Regions from separate parts of the Kitasatospora sp. NPDC058048 genome, predicted to be linked through region 2. Evidence: riboswitches for the same ligand, from Rfam matches in the RefSeq annotation. Region 2 holds a riboswitch; each other region holds the start of a gene.
What was found. Region 2 has a riboswitch for cyclic di-AMP ahead of ACFVVA_RS11605 (peptidoglycan DD-metalloendopeptidase family protein). Riboswitches for the same ligand answer to the same signal wherever they lie in the genome.

Region 1 (5,193 bases), on a different contig from region 2:
CTGGCGCGCGTGGTCGGCCTTCGCCCGCTGGGCGGAGATCTCGGCGCGCTGGGAGATGAACTGCCGCGTCGGGTAGGCGAGGATCGCCACCAGCGAACAGAGCACCAGGACGAGGACGGTCGCCCGGCTCGTGAACCGGGGCCGGGCCGCCAAGCCCGGGATCCTCCAGCCAGCCATCTCCCGTATCCCCTCCTGGTCGCGACGGTGCCCCGCCGTCCACCCTACGGGGTGAACGGCGGGGCACCGGTCAGGCGTGCGCTACCGGGAGCGCCCGGCCCTCGTGCTCGCCGTGCGGATCGCTCCGCGCGGCGGCCGGGCCCGGTCGCTCCACGGAGCGGCCGTTCCTGCTACTCCGCGGCGCGGAAGCGCGGGAAGGCGCCGCGGCCGGCGTACTCGGCGGCGTCGTCGAGGATCTCCTCGATGCGCAGCAGCTGGTTGTACTTGGCGACGCGCTCGGAGCGGGCCGGGGCACCGGTCTTGATCTGGCCGCAGTTGGTGGCGACGGCCAGGTCGGCGATGGTGACGTCCTCGGTCTCGCCGGAGCGGTGCGACATCATGCAGCGGTAGCCGTTGCGCTGGGCCAGCTCGACGGCGTCCAGGGTCTCGGTCAGCGAGCCGATCTGGTTCACCTTCACCAGCAGCGCGTTGGCGGTGCCGGTCTCGATGCCGCGGGCCAGGCGGGCCGGGTTGGTGACGAACAGGTCGTCGCCGACCAGCTGCACCTTGTCGCCCAGCTTGTCGGTCATGGCCTTCCAGCCGTCCCAGTCGGACTCGTCCAGCGGGTCCTCGATGGAGACCAGCGGGTAGGCGGCGACCAGCTCGGCGTAGTACTCGATGAGCTCGGCGGCGGTGAGGTCCTTGCCCTCGAACTGGTAGGCGCCGTCCTCGTAGAACTCGGAGGAGGCGACGTCCAGGGCCAGCGCGACGTCACGGCCGGGCACGTAGCCGGCCTTCTCGATGGCCTCGACGATGAGGTCCAGGGCCTCGCGGTTGGAGTCCAGGTTCGGGGCGAAGCCGCCCTCGTCGCCCAGACCGGTGGACAGGCCGCGCTCCTTCAGCACGCCCTTGAGCGTGTGGTAGACCTCGACGCCCCAGCGGACGGCCTCGGAGAAGGACTCCGCGCCGATCGGGGCGATCATGAACTCCTGGATGTCGACGTTGGAGTCCGCGTGCGACCCGCCGTTGAGGATGTTCATCATCGGGACCGGCAGGACGTGCGCGTTCGGGCCGCCCAGGTAGCGGAACAGCGGCAGGTCGCTGGCCTCGGAGGCGGCGTGCGCGACGGCCAGCGAGACGCCCAGGATGGCGTTGGCGCCGAGCGAGGACTTGTCCGGGGTGGCGTCCAGGTCCAGCATGGCCTGGTCGATCAGGCGCTGCTCGGTGGCGTCGTAGCCGACCAGCTCCGGGCCGATCTGCTCGATGACGGCCAGGACGGCCTTCTCGACGCCCTTGCCGAAGTAGCGGTTCTTGTCACCGTCACGCAGCTCCAGCGCCTCGAAGGCGCCGGTGGAAGCACCCGACGGGACAGCGGCACGACCCGTGCTGCCGTCGTCGAGGCCGACCTCGACCTCGACCGTGGGGTTGCCGCGGGAGTCGAGGATCTCACGGGCTACGACGACATCGATGGACGGCACGAGGCATCTCCTTGCGGAAGCAGGGTCCGGTCTGACGGTGGGTGCTGTCAGCAGGACGATTGCGGAGTCGTTACGACCAGAGCCTAACCGCCCGGGCTCCCGGGGCCACGTCCGCCTCGGTCCCGTCTCAGCGTGTGGCCCCACTACCCACCGGTAGTTCACCTGCTTGTCCCAGCTTGTCCCACCGGAGCGGGCGAATGCGGACGAAGGGGACCGGTAGGACCGGTCCCCTTCGGACGGTGGGCCGGGGCGGCGTCGGCGCCGGGTGCGGCGGGCGGGCCGGCGTCGAGCGGGCGACGTCGAGCGGGCGACGTCGAGCGGGCCGGCTCAGCCGAGGTGCAGCACCTGGCCGGGCATGATCAGGTTCGGGTCGCCGCCGACCGTGCCGTGGTTCTGCTCGTACAGCGCGTGCCAGCCGCCGGACACGCCCTGGGCGGCGGCGATGGTCGACAGGGTGTCACCGGCGCGGACGGTGTAGTCGTGACCGGCGGTCTGCGGGGCCGACTGCGCGGCCTGCGGGGCGTACTGCGGCTGGGCGGCGGCCTGGCCGGCGTACTGCTGGTAGACGCTCTGGTGGCTGGTCCAGTACCAGGCGCCGTTGCTCTGGTACCAGTACACCTTGGCGTCGGCGTCCCAGCCGGCCTTGCCGGAGAAGCCCGGGGTCTGCGGCTGCGCCTGCTGCTGCGGGGCGGCCTGCTGGACCGGCTGCGCGGCGGGCTTCTGGGCCTGCTTCTGGGCGGCGGGCTGCTGCGCGACCGGCTTCTCGGCCGGCTTGGCGGCGGGCTTCGGGGTCTGCTGCTTGGCGGCGGACTGCGGCTTGGCGTCCGAGGAGGTGTCGACCGCGGCCGGGGCGCCGCCCTTGGTCAGACCGGCCTTCTGGGAGCAGACCGGCCAGGCGCCCGGGCCCTGCGAGGCCAGCACCTTCTCGGCGACCGAGATCTGCTGGGCCTTGCTGGCCTGGTTGGCCTGCGGCGCGTAGGCGGTGCCGCCGTACGCCTTCCAGGTGCTGGAGGTGAACTGGAGGCCGCCGTAGAAGCCGTTGCCGGTGTTGATGCTCCAGTTGCCACCGGCCTCGCACTGGGCGACGGCGTCCCAGGTGGAGGCGGGGGCGGCGGAGGCGCCGGTGGCGGTGAGGAGCGGCATCGCGAGTCCGACGCCGGCCACACCGGCGACGGCGATGGCCTTCTCGGCCTGGGTGCGACGACGGTGACGGCCAGTTCCAACGAACAGCATGAAGAGGTCCCTCTCCGCACGCCTGCGAGGTGAGCTGTCGGGTTCGGACCGGGAGGTGGCCCGGCCGCCGTATGCGGAAACGATTCCGCTCGGGCGGCTTCACCCCAAGCCGTGGGGAGACGGCAACAAACCTGGTTCCCCCGCCCCTGCCCAGGGTTCTGGTCGGTTTCCCGTGACGCGGCGGGCAGGACTCGGCGTTCCGCGTACGAGGTCCGCAGCTGCGAACTCCAGGGAGAGTAGACAGATCATCAGACCAATCACAAGCTCATATCGTCGATATCACACAATAATTACGGCGTGTGTTCGATCGCCTACCAACGGCGGTGTTATGTCCGGATTGATGGGTGTTCACACCCCCGTCGGCAGGTGGTTCACGACGTCCCGTCAGTGCGATCTCAGCACGTCGGAGGCGTGGCGGGAGTGTTCGGAGAGGCCTGCGGAGAGGCCTGCGAAGGCGCGTGCGAAGGGGTCTGCGGAGAGGCGTGCGGGGAGCGGCTCTCCGGACTGAATTCCACCGGCAGTTCGCGCAGCCCACGCATGATCAGACCACCGCGCCACCGCAGGTCGTCCGCGTTTTCCGCGAGCCGGAGATCGGGCAGCCGGGAAAGCAGCGTGGTCAGCGCGGCACGGCCCTCCAAGCGGGCGAGCGGAGCGCCGATGCAGTAGTGGATGCCGTGCCCGAAGCCCAGGTGGGGGTTGTCCGTCCGGGCCAGGTCCAGGGTGTTCTCGGCCGCGAACCGGGCCGGGTCGCGGTCCGCCGCGGCGAGCACCACCAGCACCGGGTCACCGACCGGGATGTCCACCCCGCCGATGGCCAGCGGACGGGTCGCGAACCGCCAGGTCGCCATCTCCACCGGCCCGTCGTAGCGCAGGAGTTCCTCGATCCCGGTCTCCAGCAGCGCGCTCTCCCCGCGGGCCACCGACTCCTGCAGCAACCCGCGCTGCTCCGGATTGCGCAGCAGGGCGTACGTGCCGTTGCCGATCAGGTTCACGGTGGTCTCGAAACCCGCGAACAGGAGGATGAAGGCCATCGCCGCGGCCTCGTTCTCGGTCAGGTGCTCACCGTGGTCACTGGCCCGGATCAGACCCGAGATCAGGTCGTCCCCGAGGTCCGCGCGCTTGCGGTGGATCAGCTCCAGCAGGTACGCCCGCATCCGCTTCACCGCCCGCCCCACGCCGCCGCGCTGGCCGCCGCCGTGACCCGGCTTCGTGTGGCGCACCATCATCCCGGCCCAGTCCCGGAAGTCGTCCTGGTCCTCGGCCGGCACGCCCAGCAGGTCGCAGATCGCGTAGATGGGGAGCGGGAAGGCGAACTCGTGGATCAGGTCCGCCGAACCGCGCTGCGCGAAGCCGTCGATCAGCCGGTCGGTGAGCTGCTGCACCCGCGGCTCGAACTCGGCCACCCGGCGCGGGGTGAACGCCTTCGACACCAGCCTGCGCAGCCGGGTGTGGTCCGGCGGGTCGATGTTCAGCAGGTGGGTCATCAGGTCCGCCTGCCGCTCCCCCGGGATGCCCACCCGGCCGGTGCGGTGCGCCTGCTCGCTGTGGTGCGCCGGGTTCTTCGACAGCCGGCTGTCGGCGAGCGCCTGCCGGGCGTCCGCGTACCGGGTCACCAGCCAGGCCTCCACCCCGCTCGGCAGCGTGGTGCGGTGCACCGGGGCGTGCTCGCGCAGCCAGGCGTAGGCGGGGTACGGGTCGGAGGCGAACTCCCAGGTGAACAGCTGCGGGGCGGTGGCGTCGGACGGCGTGGCGGCGGGCCGGGCGGAGTCGGGCTGAGCTGGCATGGACCGACCGTATCCGGTGCGACGGGCACGCCCCGCCCCGGCGGGCCGCCGCTCCTCCCGCCGACGGTCCGCGGCCGTCCTGCCGATGCTCCATGGACGGCCCATGGACGGTTCATGGACGGCTCGTTGACTGTCCGCGGACGGTCAATGGACAGCTCTTGGCCGACTCTTGGCCGCGGTGCGGGCGTGAGCCTGGTCACCTGCGGGGTAATCCCTGTTGCGGAGGGTCAGGACGTGCCTACGATCCTCCGCAGTACGCGTGGGCGCCGGTGCGGTGTCGTCCACAGGGAGGAGCAGGCCATGCGGGTCAGCGGGTCAGTCGTCGTCATCGCGGTCCTCGACGGCGGTTCGGGCGCGGGACTCGCCCGCCGGTTCGCCGCGGCCGGCGCCTCCGGAATGCTCATCGCCGACCAGTACGTCGGCATCGCCGAGGACCTCGCCGCCGAACTCGACCGGCCGGGCTGCCCCGTCGTCGGCGTCTGCGGCGACATCCGCCGCCCCAGCGACGTCGCCGCCCTCGTCGACACCGCCGAGAAGCACCT
Region 2 (5,193 bases):
AGCTGCCGCAGGAGCCGATGCTGGTCGAGATCGACGCCCAGGCCGTCATCGGCTGACGCACCGCCGCACCGCCGCACCGAGGGGCCCGGACGCCGCAGTCGCGTCCGGGCCCCTCGCCCGTCCGGCGGCCTGCTTGCCACACCCCCACCCGCACATTAGGTTAGGCTCACCTAACTAACTGGAGGTCCGTCCATGAGCCTGCCCACCGGCGACACCGAGGTCCCCGAGCCCACCACCGCCGAACGGATCCACAGCCTGCTCGGCACGACCTCCTCGCTCACCGTCCGCGCCCTCGGCGAGCACCACCACCTGAACACCCCGGTCTCCGTGCACGGCTCCCGGCTGCGCCTGCGCACCGCCCTGGACGACCCGCTCACCACCGCCGCCATCGGCGCCGCCGACGGTCTCGCCGTCGTCCTCGACGTCACCGACATCGCCCCCGTCGCCGTCCGCGACCGGGTCCGCGCCCGCCTCACCCTGGCCGGCCGGCTCCACCTGGCCCACCTCGCCGACGACGGCCTCGGCGTGCACCTGCGGGTGGACGTCGCCCACGCCGTCCTCGCCACCCCGTACGGCACCGGCGCGATCACCGCCGCCGACCTCGCGCTCGCCGGCCCCGACCCGCTGGCCCGGCACGAGGCCGCGCTGCTCACCCACTTCGCCGACGACCACGCCGAGGCGCTCGACGTCCTCACCCGGCTGCTCGACCCGGCCGTGCTCACCCACGACCCCGAGGTCCGCCCGCTCGCCCTGGACCGCTACGGCCTGGTGCTGCGCCTGGACCACCCGCACGGCCACCGCGATGTCCGCCTGGTCTTCCCCGAACCGGCCCGGGACACCGAGGACTTCGGCCACCGGATGCACGCGCTGCTGGCCGCCGCCCAGTACGGCCTGCCGGTCCACCGGCGCTGAACCCGGCGCACCGCGAGCGCCGGCCGGTCACCGCTCGACCGCACCCCCAGCACCACCCGCCCGGTCACCGCTCGACCGCGTCCTCCAGCACCACCCGCCCGATCCGCGCGTACAGCTCGGGCCGCCAACGGCGCACCGCCAGCGCCAGCCCGACCCCGCCCGCGAACACCCCGATCACCAGGTACGGGATCAGCCGGAACAGCAGCGTGTGCGCCGCCGCCCCGGCCGCGGCGTCCTTGTTGAGCACCAGCAGCACCACCACCCCGGCCATCGCCACCCCGCCCACCAGCGGTGCGACCAGCGTCCGGAACCAGTGCGCGGTCTCCGGGTGCCGCCCCCGCACGTGGAAGTACCCGACCACGGCGAAGGAGCAGAGCGTCTGCACGACCAGGATCGCCATCGTCCCGAGCAGCGCCAGCAGCGTGTACAGGTGCGCGTACGGGTCCATCCCGGCCGCCAGGAACCCCGCCACCAGCCCCACCGCGATCACCGACTGCACCACCGAGGCGACGTGCGGCGAACCGTGCCGCGCATGGGTGCGGCCGAGCGCCGGGTGCAGCAGCCCCTCCCGGCCGATCGCGTACAGGTACCGGGCCGCGCACTGGTGGAAGGCCATCGCGCAGGCGAACGAGCCGGTGACGACCAGCCATTGGAACACCTTCACCGCCCAGGCCCCCAGGTGCGCGCCGAGCGGGTCGAAGAACAGGCTGTTGCCGTCCTTGCCCGGCACGGCGCCGCTCGCCACCGCGACCGCGTGCCCGACCCCGTTGCCGGACACGATCATCCAGGACACGAAGACGTAGAGCAGTCCGACACCGATCACCGACACCAGGGTCGCCCGCGGCACCACCCGCTTGGGGTCGCGGGACTCCTCGCCGTACATCGCGGTGGACTCGAATCCCACCCAGGACCAGAACGCGAAGAACAGGCCGAGCCCGGCCGCCGCCGCGCCCGAACTCCCCACCCCCCTCAGCGCGTTCAGCGGGTTCACGGCCTCGACCACGATCCCGTCCGGGCCGCCGCCGGAGAACAGCACCGCGAACGAGACCGCCCCCAGCACCCCGATCTCCAGCACCAGCGCCACCCCGAGCACCTTGGCCGTCAGGTGCAGGTCGAACCAGGCCGTCACCCCGATCACCGTCGCCCCGAACAGCGCGTACCAACCCCAGCCCAGGTCCACCCCCAGCTGCGAACGGACCAGTCCGCGCAGCGAGTAGGCGAAGAAGCCGAGGGCCGAGGCCTCGGTGACGACGTACGCCAGCACCGCGAGCAGCCCCGAGGCCATCCCGACCACCCGGCCCAGCCCGTGCGAGACGTAGCCGTAGAACGCGCCGGCCGCGGTGATGTGCCGGGCCATCGCCACGTAGCCGACCGAGAACACCGTCAGCACCACGGTCGCCACGATGTACGCGGCGGGCGCGCCGGCGCCGTTGCCCTGCCCGACGATGATCGGCAGGTTGCCCGTCATCGCGGTGATCGGGGCCGCGGTGGCGAGTGCCATGAACACCACGCCGACCAGGCCGACCGAGTCCGCCTTCAGCCGGTCGACGCCGCCCGTCCCCGGCCGCTCCCGCCCGGCCCTCTCCCCCGCCACGTCCCCGCTCCGGACCGCCATCCGGCCTCCTCGCCTCCCGGACCCGCCCGACCGCCGGACCGGCCGGACGCTGACCGTCCGACAGCATGGCGCGCCGGAGCGGCCCCGCGAGCGGGCCGACGGCCCGCCGGAGCGGTCGGGTTGACGCCGCGTTCGACCGGTCGAACGGCGCCCCGGAACCGCCGGACGGGCGGGGCACGACCGGGCACGACCGGGCGGGTCCGGAACGGCAGCGGCCGGCCCGGCCGTACGAGGAGGTCCTCGTGCGGCCGGGCCGGCCTGGGCGTGTCCCGCGCCCATGTCCGCCGTGCGGCGATCACCCGGTCGAGCGGTCACCCGACATGACCATCCCGGAGGATCGATTCGCCCCGCAGCAGCGGTGGTTCAGAAACCCTCGGGGCTCAGCGGCCCCGGGTCAGAGCGCGACGCCGTGCGCGCGCAGGTAGGCGACCGGGTTGATGTCCGAGCCGTACTCCGAGCCGTTGCGGATCTCGAAGTGCAGGTGCGGGCCGGTCACGTTGCCGGTGGCGCCGGAGAGGCCGATCTGCTGGCCGACGGTGACGGTCTGACCGATCCTCACGCCGATCGAGGAGAGGTGCGCGTACTCGGCGTAGTGGCCGTCGGCGAGCTTGATCTCGACCTCGTTGCCGTAGGCGCCGCCGTTGCCGGCCTTGACCACGACGCCGTTGGCGACGGCGCGCAGCGGGGTGCCGGTGGAGGCGACGAAGTCCTGGCCGGTGTGGTGGCCGGAGGCCCACATCGAGCCGGCCACGCCGTAGGCGGTGCCGAGCTTCGCGTTGGCCAGCGGGGCGACGAAGCCGGAGGTGGCGGCGGCGACCGGAGTGGCGGTCACGACCGGGGCCGGAGCGGCGACCTGCAGCTGGGTCTGGAGCTGGGCGGAGGGCTTGGCGGCCTCGGTCTTCACCTGGACCTGGGCCTGCGGCTTGGCGGCCTGGGTCGCCGGAGCGGCCGGCTGGGCGGGCTTCGCCGGGGCGGCCGGCTGGGCCGGGGCGGCGTCGGCGGCCGGCGCGGCGGCGTGGCCCGACAGCGCGAGCTGCTGGCCCGGGAAGATCAGGTTCGGGTTGGCGCCGACGACCGAGCGGTTCTGCTCGTACAGCGCGTGCCAGCCGCCCTCGACGTTCTTGGCGTCGGCGATCTTGGACAGGGTGTCGCCGCTGACGACGCGGTAGCTCTCCTGCGCGGCCGGGGCGGCCGGGGCAGCGGCCGGCGCGGCCGACTTGGCGTCCGTGGAGGCGGGGGCCTGCGCGGCCGGGGCGGCCGGAACGGTGTGGGCCTGGGCGCTCACCGCGGTGACGAGCGGGAGGGCGAAGGAGACACCGGTGACGGCGGTCGCGATGCCGATACGGGCGGCGCGGGGCAGGGCGATACGACGAGCCTGAGCAGGCATGGAATTTTCCTCTCCGACGCCTGCGAGGTGAGCTGTCGGGTTCGGGCTGGAGTTGCCCGGCCGCATGCGCGGCTTCACCCCTAGCCGGTCCTGGACGCCCGCGCCCTGAGGCGCGAACTCCGGTCCGGCGACTTACCTGTGGGTCCCCCGCTCCTGCCGTACAGAGTTCGTTTCGAACCACCGGGCAGCGGCAGGACTCGGCGTTCCACCCGGGGGATCCGTCCGGACTGGCCGGGCGGTCGCTGAACTAAAACCCATCCGTTCGGGTGAAGCAATGTCGATCTTTGAAAGGGCAACCATCTCCCCCGTTCCGGTGACCCTCCGCAGACCGGACCCCACGGTGCGTACACAACCCATTCACCCCCCGCCACTGATCCACGACCCTGCGCCGAGATCGGCGACGGACCGCAGCCACCCGTTCACGCACCGCCGACCGTCAACACACCCACCGGTGACCCTTGTCACGTGCGCCCCGGCAGCGCAGGATTCGCCCGTGGCCACCTCCGAGGCCGGCACCCTGCGCCTGGGCACCGCGCAGGGTCGCTGGGTACTACTGGCGACCGTGCTCGGCTCCAGCATGGCGATGCTCGACGGCACCGTGGTGAACGTCGCCCTGCCCCGGATCGGCGCCGACCTCGGCGCCTCCCTGGCGTCCCTGCAATGGACCCTGAACGCCTATCTGCTCACCCTGGCGGGCCTGATCCTGCTCGGCGGCGCGCTCGGCGACCGGTACGGGCGGCGCAAGGTCTTCCTGATCGGCGTGGTCTGGTTCGCCATCGCCTCCGCGGCCTGCGCCGCGGCGCCGAACATCCACGTGCTGATCGCCGCCCGCGCCGTCCAGGGCATCGGCGGGGCGCTGCTCACCCCCGGCTCGCTCGCCATGCTCCAGGCCGTCTTCCACCCCGACGACCGCTCGGCCGCGGTCGGGCTCTGGTCCGGCCTCGGCGGGGTGTCGGCCGCGATCGGCCCCTTCCTCGGCGGCTGGCTGGTGGACGGCCCCGGCTGGCGCTGGATCTTCCTGTTGAACCTGCCGCTCGCCGCCGCCGTGATCGCGGTGACCACCCGGTCGGTGCCGGAGACCCGGGACGAGGCCGCCACCGGCCGCTTCGACGTGCTCGGCGCCGTGCTCGCCGCCCTCGCGCTCGGCGCGATCACCTACGCGCTGACCGCGGCCGGCGAGGGCCTGTCCCCGGCGGTCTGGGTCAGCGGGGTGATCGGGGTGGTGCTCGGCGTCGCCTTCGTGGCCGTCGAACGCCGCGCGCCCGAACCGATGCTGCCG
Region 3 (5,193 bases), on a different contig from region 2:
AGTCGTGCATAGAAATCTCCCGAAGAGCTTCCGGAGTTGTCGTCCAGCGCGGCGCCCCCGGCACCGTCGAAACGAACGGACCGGCCCCGTACCGGTCCGGCACAACGCCTCACTTGACGCGATGATAGCTGCAGTGCACGTGCATCAGCACGGGACGTTGCAGGTGCACGTGGCCTTTTGCCCGCAGCCGCGAACTCTTCACGGACCCTTCTCCTGACGGTACGTAAACGGACATAGCCGATGAATCGTCGGGCGCGCGATAACCGGCCGTGAGCGCCTCCCCGCTGAATGTTGATCTTCGAATGCCGGGAGTCGCACCCCCGTGACCCTCCGTCAAACCATCCTCATGCTGTGAGACATCTCACGCGCCCCAGGTGCAACGTCGGCCCCCTCGGGTCACGTCGAGGCAACCACCGGCGGTCGCGCGGGGATTGGGAGCGGAATGTCCGGATTGTAGGCAAAGTGCCCGGACCGGCGCCGGAGACGCACCGGGCTCCGGACCGCTGCCGCGTGAAACCCACCCGGCAGCCGACTGCAAGCCGGACGGGCAGATGTCCTACGATCTCCGGCATGAGCACCGCAGCCATCCCGGGCGCGCCACTGCCCGTCCGTACTCCAGGCTCCCGTGCGCGGGGGCGCCACCGTCGTCCCGAGCGCCCCGAGATCCCGGCCGGCGCCCCGGCCCTGGTGCTCGCCGTGCCCGCGACCGCCGGGCCCGAGTCCCGCTCGGTCGTCGAGGAGTTGCTCTCGATCGTCCGCACCGAGCAGAACGGCGTCCGGACCGCGGTCGGCTACCTGCCCGGCAACGGCGGCGAGGGCGCGGGCGGCGAGGACCGCACCGTGGCCGAGCTGCTGGCCATGGCGGCCGAGGCCGGGCTGCCCACGCCCGTCCTGGTGCCGCTGGTGCCCGGCCCGCACACCTTCCTGACCGAGCTTCACGCGCTCGCCGCCGAGTACGGCGCGCCCGTCACCGACCCGCTGGGCCCGCACCCGCTGCTGGCCGAGGCCGTGCACGTCCGGCTGTCCGAGGCCGGGCTGGCCCGGGCCGACCGCGCCCGGCTGTTCGCCATCGCGACCGCCGCGGACGGCGTGGTGCTGACCACCGTCGGCGGCGAGGACGCGGCCGCGGCGGCCGGTATCACCGGCGTGCTGCTGGCCGCCCGACTGGCCGTGCCGGTCGTCGCCGCCGCGCTCGACGTGCCCGGCTCGGTGGCCGCGGCCGTCAACCACCTCAGGGACACCGGCTCGCAGCGCCCGGCGCTGGCCCCGCTGGTGATCGGCCCGGAGGCGGACTCCGAACTGCTCGCCACCGCCGCCGAGGAGACCGGCTGCCCGTCGGCCGCGCCGCTGGGCTCGTACCCGTCGGTCGGCCAGCTGATCGCCTCCACCTACCTGGCGGCGCTGCCCGCGCCGTCCCCGGAGGACCTGGCACGGGCCGAGGCGGAGGCCGCGGCCGCCGCCGAGGCCGAGGGGGCCCTGGAGGGCGTCCGCGGCGCCCACGCGGCCTCCCAGGAGCCCGCAGGGCGGTAGTCGACGCCGCGCGCCGGTTCGCGCGCACCGAAGGGCCCGGAACGGCATGCGTTCCGGGCCCTTCGGTTTTGCTCCGCCCGCCCACGGCCGTCCCGCGGAAGTCGGACGGCAATGAAGTGGAATGTCCGTTCTGGCCTATTTGAAAGGAAATAGGAAACGCGGTCGCGGGCGCTCGCATCACTGCCGCCGCAGCATCCGCCGGGGCGCTCCGGCCCGCGATTCGACGCGCCGTCACACCACTTCTGAAGCGCTGCCAGTTGTGGGCTTCCGCAACAGGGTTGCCTGAAAACGATCATTTACGATCATGAAGAGCGGCAATTTTGGCAGTTCCCACTAAACCGTGATGCGCATCACAGCCGTTTGCAGTTTGAACTTAAGTCTGATTAACGTGCTCCCCGTTCGTGACCACACGAACCCGGTTCATCCGCGACGCCGAGTCCTGCCGTCGGATGTCCTGGCAGCGCGAAATCGCACCACGGCAGGAGCGGGGGACCCACAGGTAAGTCGCCCCGGACCGATCTCCGGAACGGTCCAGGGCTAGGGGTGAAGCCGCGCCCACAGCGCGGCCGGGCAACTCCAGCCCGAATCCGACAGCTCACCTCGCAGGCGTGGGAGAGGACCGCGTCTTCATGCTGCCCACCAACGGCACTCGTCTGTCCAGCCGCACCCATCGCGTGATCGCCGCCCTCGGCGTCGCGGGCGTCGGCCTCACCGTCCCCTGCATCGCCTCCGGCACCGCCTCCGCCGCCACCGTCGCCACCTGGGACAAGGTCGCCCAGTGCGAGAGCGGCGGCAACTGGAGCATCAACACGGGCAACGGCTTCTACGGCGGCCTCCAGTTCACCTCCAGCACCTGGTCCGCCTTCGGCGGCAGCGCCTTCGCGGCGCGCGCCGACCTGGCCACCAAGGACCAGCAGATCGCCGTCGCCGAGAAGGTCCTCGCCTCGCAGGGCCCCGGCGCCTGGCCGGTGTGCTCGGTCCAGGCCGGCCTCACCAAGGGCGGCGCCGCGGCCGCCGTCGACACCTCGGCGGGCTCCACCGCCGGCTCGACCGCCGCCAAGCCCGCGCAGCCCGCCCAGAGCGCCAAGCCGGCCGCCCCGGCCGCCAAGCCCGCTCCGCAGACCCAGGCCCCGGCCGCCAAGCCCGCCGCGCCCGCCCAGGACGGCACGCAGGCCGGCACCGACTCCGCCGCCTCCGGAAACCGGAGCGACTGGGTCCAGAAGCGCCAGCAGCAGGCCCAGAACGGCGACTACACCGTGGTCGAGGGCGACTGGCTGTCCGCGATCGCCGACCAGCACAAGGTGCAGGGCGGCTGGCAGCGGCTGTACGAGCTCAACCGCGGCACCCTGACCGAGGGTCCGGACAGCATCTACCCGGGCCAGCAGCTGTCCTTCGGCGGCAACGGCCAGGCCCAGGCCGGCCAGTCCGCCACCGGCAAGTCCGGCTCGGACTTCACCTGGTTCGACCGCTCGCAGAAGTCCGGCCAGTCCGCGAACGGCGGTGCCGTGAACGCCCAGCCGACCGCGCAGGCCCAGACCCCGGCCGCCAAGCCGTCCACCAAGCCGGCTGCCAAGCCCGCTCCGCAGACCCAGGCTCCGGCCCAGACCCAGGCTCCGGCCGCCACCGGCAGCATGGCCGCCGCGGTCTCCTTCGCCGAGTCGAAGGTCGGTCAGGCGTACGTCTACGGCGGCACCGGCAACGGTGGCTGGGACTGCTCCGGCCTGACCCAGGCCGCGCTGCGCGCCGCGGGCGTCTCCGTCCCGCGCGTCGCCGCCGACCAGGCCGCCGCCAGCACCCACGTCTCGCTGGACAGCCTCCAGCCGGGCGACCTGCTGTTCTGGTCCAACAACGGCAAGGACTCCGGCGTCTACCACGTCGCGATCTACGTCGGCAACGGCAAGTACGTCGAGGCCGCCAACCCGAGCTCGGGCGTCCGCGAGCAGAGCATCGCCAACTGGGCCCCGGACTTCGCCGGCCGGGTCTGAGAACGGCGAACAGCCGACGGACGACGGACGACGGATAACAGCTGACGGATAACAGATAACAGATTTCATCATCTGTCAGCTGTTATCCGAACGCTGACCGCCCACGCCCCCGGGGAGAGTCTGGTCGCTCCTCCCCGGGGGTTCCGGCATGCCTCCGGCCGTACCTCGTGGCGAATCCCTGCGGCGAAGCCCCGTGCTGAATCCCCATGGCGAATCCCCGTGGTGATTCCCCGCCCCAACGGGCATGCTGCTGCTCTGCACCCGAGGAGGAGTCACATGGCCCAGGTCACCGTCACCCTCGACGCGAACCTCGCGATCGACGCGATGTTGCTCTCCGGCACCAAGAACCCGCAGGACGCCGTCGAACTGGTCCTGCGCGACTACCTGGCCCGCGGCCGCCGTACCGAGACCCGTACCGGCGAGGCGGCCGACGGGCACCGACCGACCGTCGACCGCCCCACCGCCCAGGAGGGCTGACCGCCCGACGGCCCGGGGCGGCCGACCGCACGCACGCCGAAGGGCCCCGGAGAGCAACCGCCCTCCGGGGCCCTTCCGTCGGCCGTGACGGCCGGGGTTCAGCGCGCGCAGGCCCCGGTGGACCCGCGCATCACCAGCTCCGGCTGGAACATGAACTCGCCGCGCTGGGCCGCGTTTCCGCCGACCTCCTCCAGCAGCGCGTCCACCGCCGCCGTGGCCATCGCCTCGACCGGCTGGCGGATCGTGGTCAACGGCGGCTCGGTGAAGGCGATCAGCGGCGAGTCGTCGAAGCCGACCACCGACACGTCCTGCGGCACCGACAGCCCGCGCTGCCGCACCGCCCGGATCGCCCCGAGCGCCATCATGTCGCTCCCGCAGACGATCGCCGTGCAGCCCTTGTCGAGCAGCGCGCCGGCCGCCGCGTGCCCGCCCTCCACGCTGAACAGCGTGTGGTGGACGAGGTCGTCGGCCTCCTCCCGGGAGAGTCCGAGCACCTCGCGCAGCGCGGCCGTGAAGCCCTCGATCTTGCGCAGCACCGGCACGTACCGGCGCTGACCGACGGCCAGCCCGATCCGCTCGTGCCCGAGTTCGGCCAGGTGCTGGACGGCCATCCACATCGCGGCCCGGTCGTCCGGCGAGATGAACGGCGCGTCGATCTTCTCGCTGTAGCCGTTGATCAGCACGAACGGCACCCCGCGCCCGGCCAGCCGGGCGTAGCGGTCGTGGTCGGCGGTGGTGTCGGCGTGCAGCCCGGAGACGAAGACGATGCCCGCCACGCCCCGGTCCACCAGCATCTCCACCAGTTCGTCCTCGGTGGACCCGCCCGGGGTCTGGGTGCACAGCACCGGCGTGTAGCCGTGCCGGCTGAGCACCTGCTCGATCACCTGGGCCAGCGCGGGGAAGATCGGGTTGCTCAGCTCGGGCGTGATCAGACCGATCAGCCCGGCGCTGCGCTGGCGGAGACGGGTCGGCCGCTCGTACCCGAGCACGTCGAGCGCCGCCAGCACGGTCTGCCGGGTAGCGGCGGAAACGTTCGCCTTGCCGTTGAGCACGCGGGAGACGGTGGCTTCGCTGACCCCCGCCTGCGCCGCGATGTCTGAGAGTCGCGCCGTAGTCACGGTCCCAGAGCCTATTCCAACCACGTCAGACCGCCCACCAGCCGGTGCTGTCCGGAGCGAGCACCGTCTCGCCGCCGTCCACC

Region 1: it holds a riboswitch for cyclic di-AMP, as region 2 does, so the genes downstream of both, ACFVVA_RS24305 (transglycosylase family protein) here and ACFVVA_RS11605 (peptidoglycan DD-metalloendopeptidase family protein) in region 2, are expected to answer to the same signal.
Region 3: it holds a riboswitch for cyclic di-AMP, as region 2 does, so the genes downstream of both, ACFVVA_RS03715 (transglycosylase family protein) here and ACFVVA_RS11605 (peptidoglycan DD-metalloendopeptidase family protein) in region 2, are expected to answer to the same signal.

Annotation. Positions count from the first base shown of each region.
Region 1 covers NZ_JBHVRT010000024.1:6,687-11,879, forward strand. Annotated here, with positions in the region: gene ACFVVA_RS24295 (septum formation initiator family protein) at 1-177, opposite strand, end outside; gene eno (phosphopyruvate hydratase) at 348-1,634, opposite strand; gene ACFVVA_RS24305 (transglycosylase family protein) at 1,962-2,867, opposite strand; cyclic di-AMP (ydaO/yuaA leader) riboswitch at 2,873-3,041, opposite strand; gene ACFVVA_RS24310 (cytochrome P450) at 3,263-4,651, opposite strand; gene ACFVVA_RS24315 (SDR family NAD(P)-dependent oxidoreductase) at 4,952-5,193, shown strand, end outside.
Region 2 covers NZ_JBHVRT010000008.1:246,846-252,038, forward strand. Annotated here, with positions in the region: gene ACFVVA_RS11590 (RidA family protein) at 1-56, shown strand, start outside; gene ACFVVA_RS11595 (DUF2470 domain-containing protein) at 193-912, shown strand; gene ACFVVA_RS11600 (APC family permease) at 977-2,527, opposite strand; gene ACFVVA_RS11605 (peptidoglycan DD-metalloendopeptidase family protein) at 2,922-3,914, opposite strand; cyclic di-AMP (ydaO/yuaA leader) riboswitch at 3,917-4,117, opposite strand; gene ACFVVA_RS11610 (MFS transporter) at 4,408-5,193, shown strand, end outside.
Region 3 covers NZ_JBHVRT010000002.1:382,839-388,031, reverse strand. Annotated here, with positions in the region: gene ACFVVA_RS03725 (DUF397 domain-containing protein) at 1-10, opposite strand, end outside; gene ACFVVA_RS03720 (hypothetical protein) at 571-1,530, shown strand; cyclic di-AMP (ydaO/yuaA leader) riboswitch at 1,982-2,152, shown strand; gene ACFVVA_RS03715 (transglycosylase family protein) at 2,139-3,515, shown strand; gene ACFVVA_RS03710 (hypothetical protein) at 3,792-3,992, shown strand; gene ACFVVA_RS03705 (LacI family DNA-binding transcriptional regulator) at 4,091-5,110, opposite strand; gene ACFVVA_RS03700 (glycoside hydrolase family 13 protein) at 5,136-5,193, opposite strand, start outside.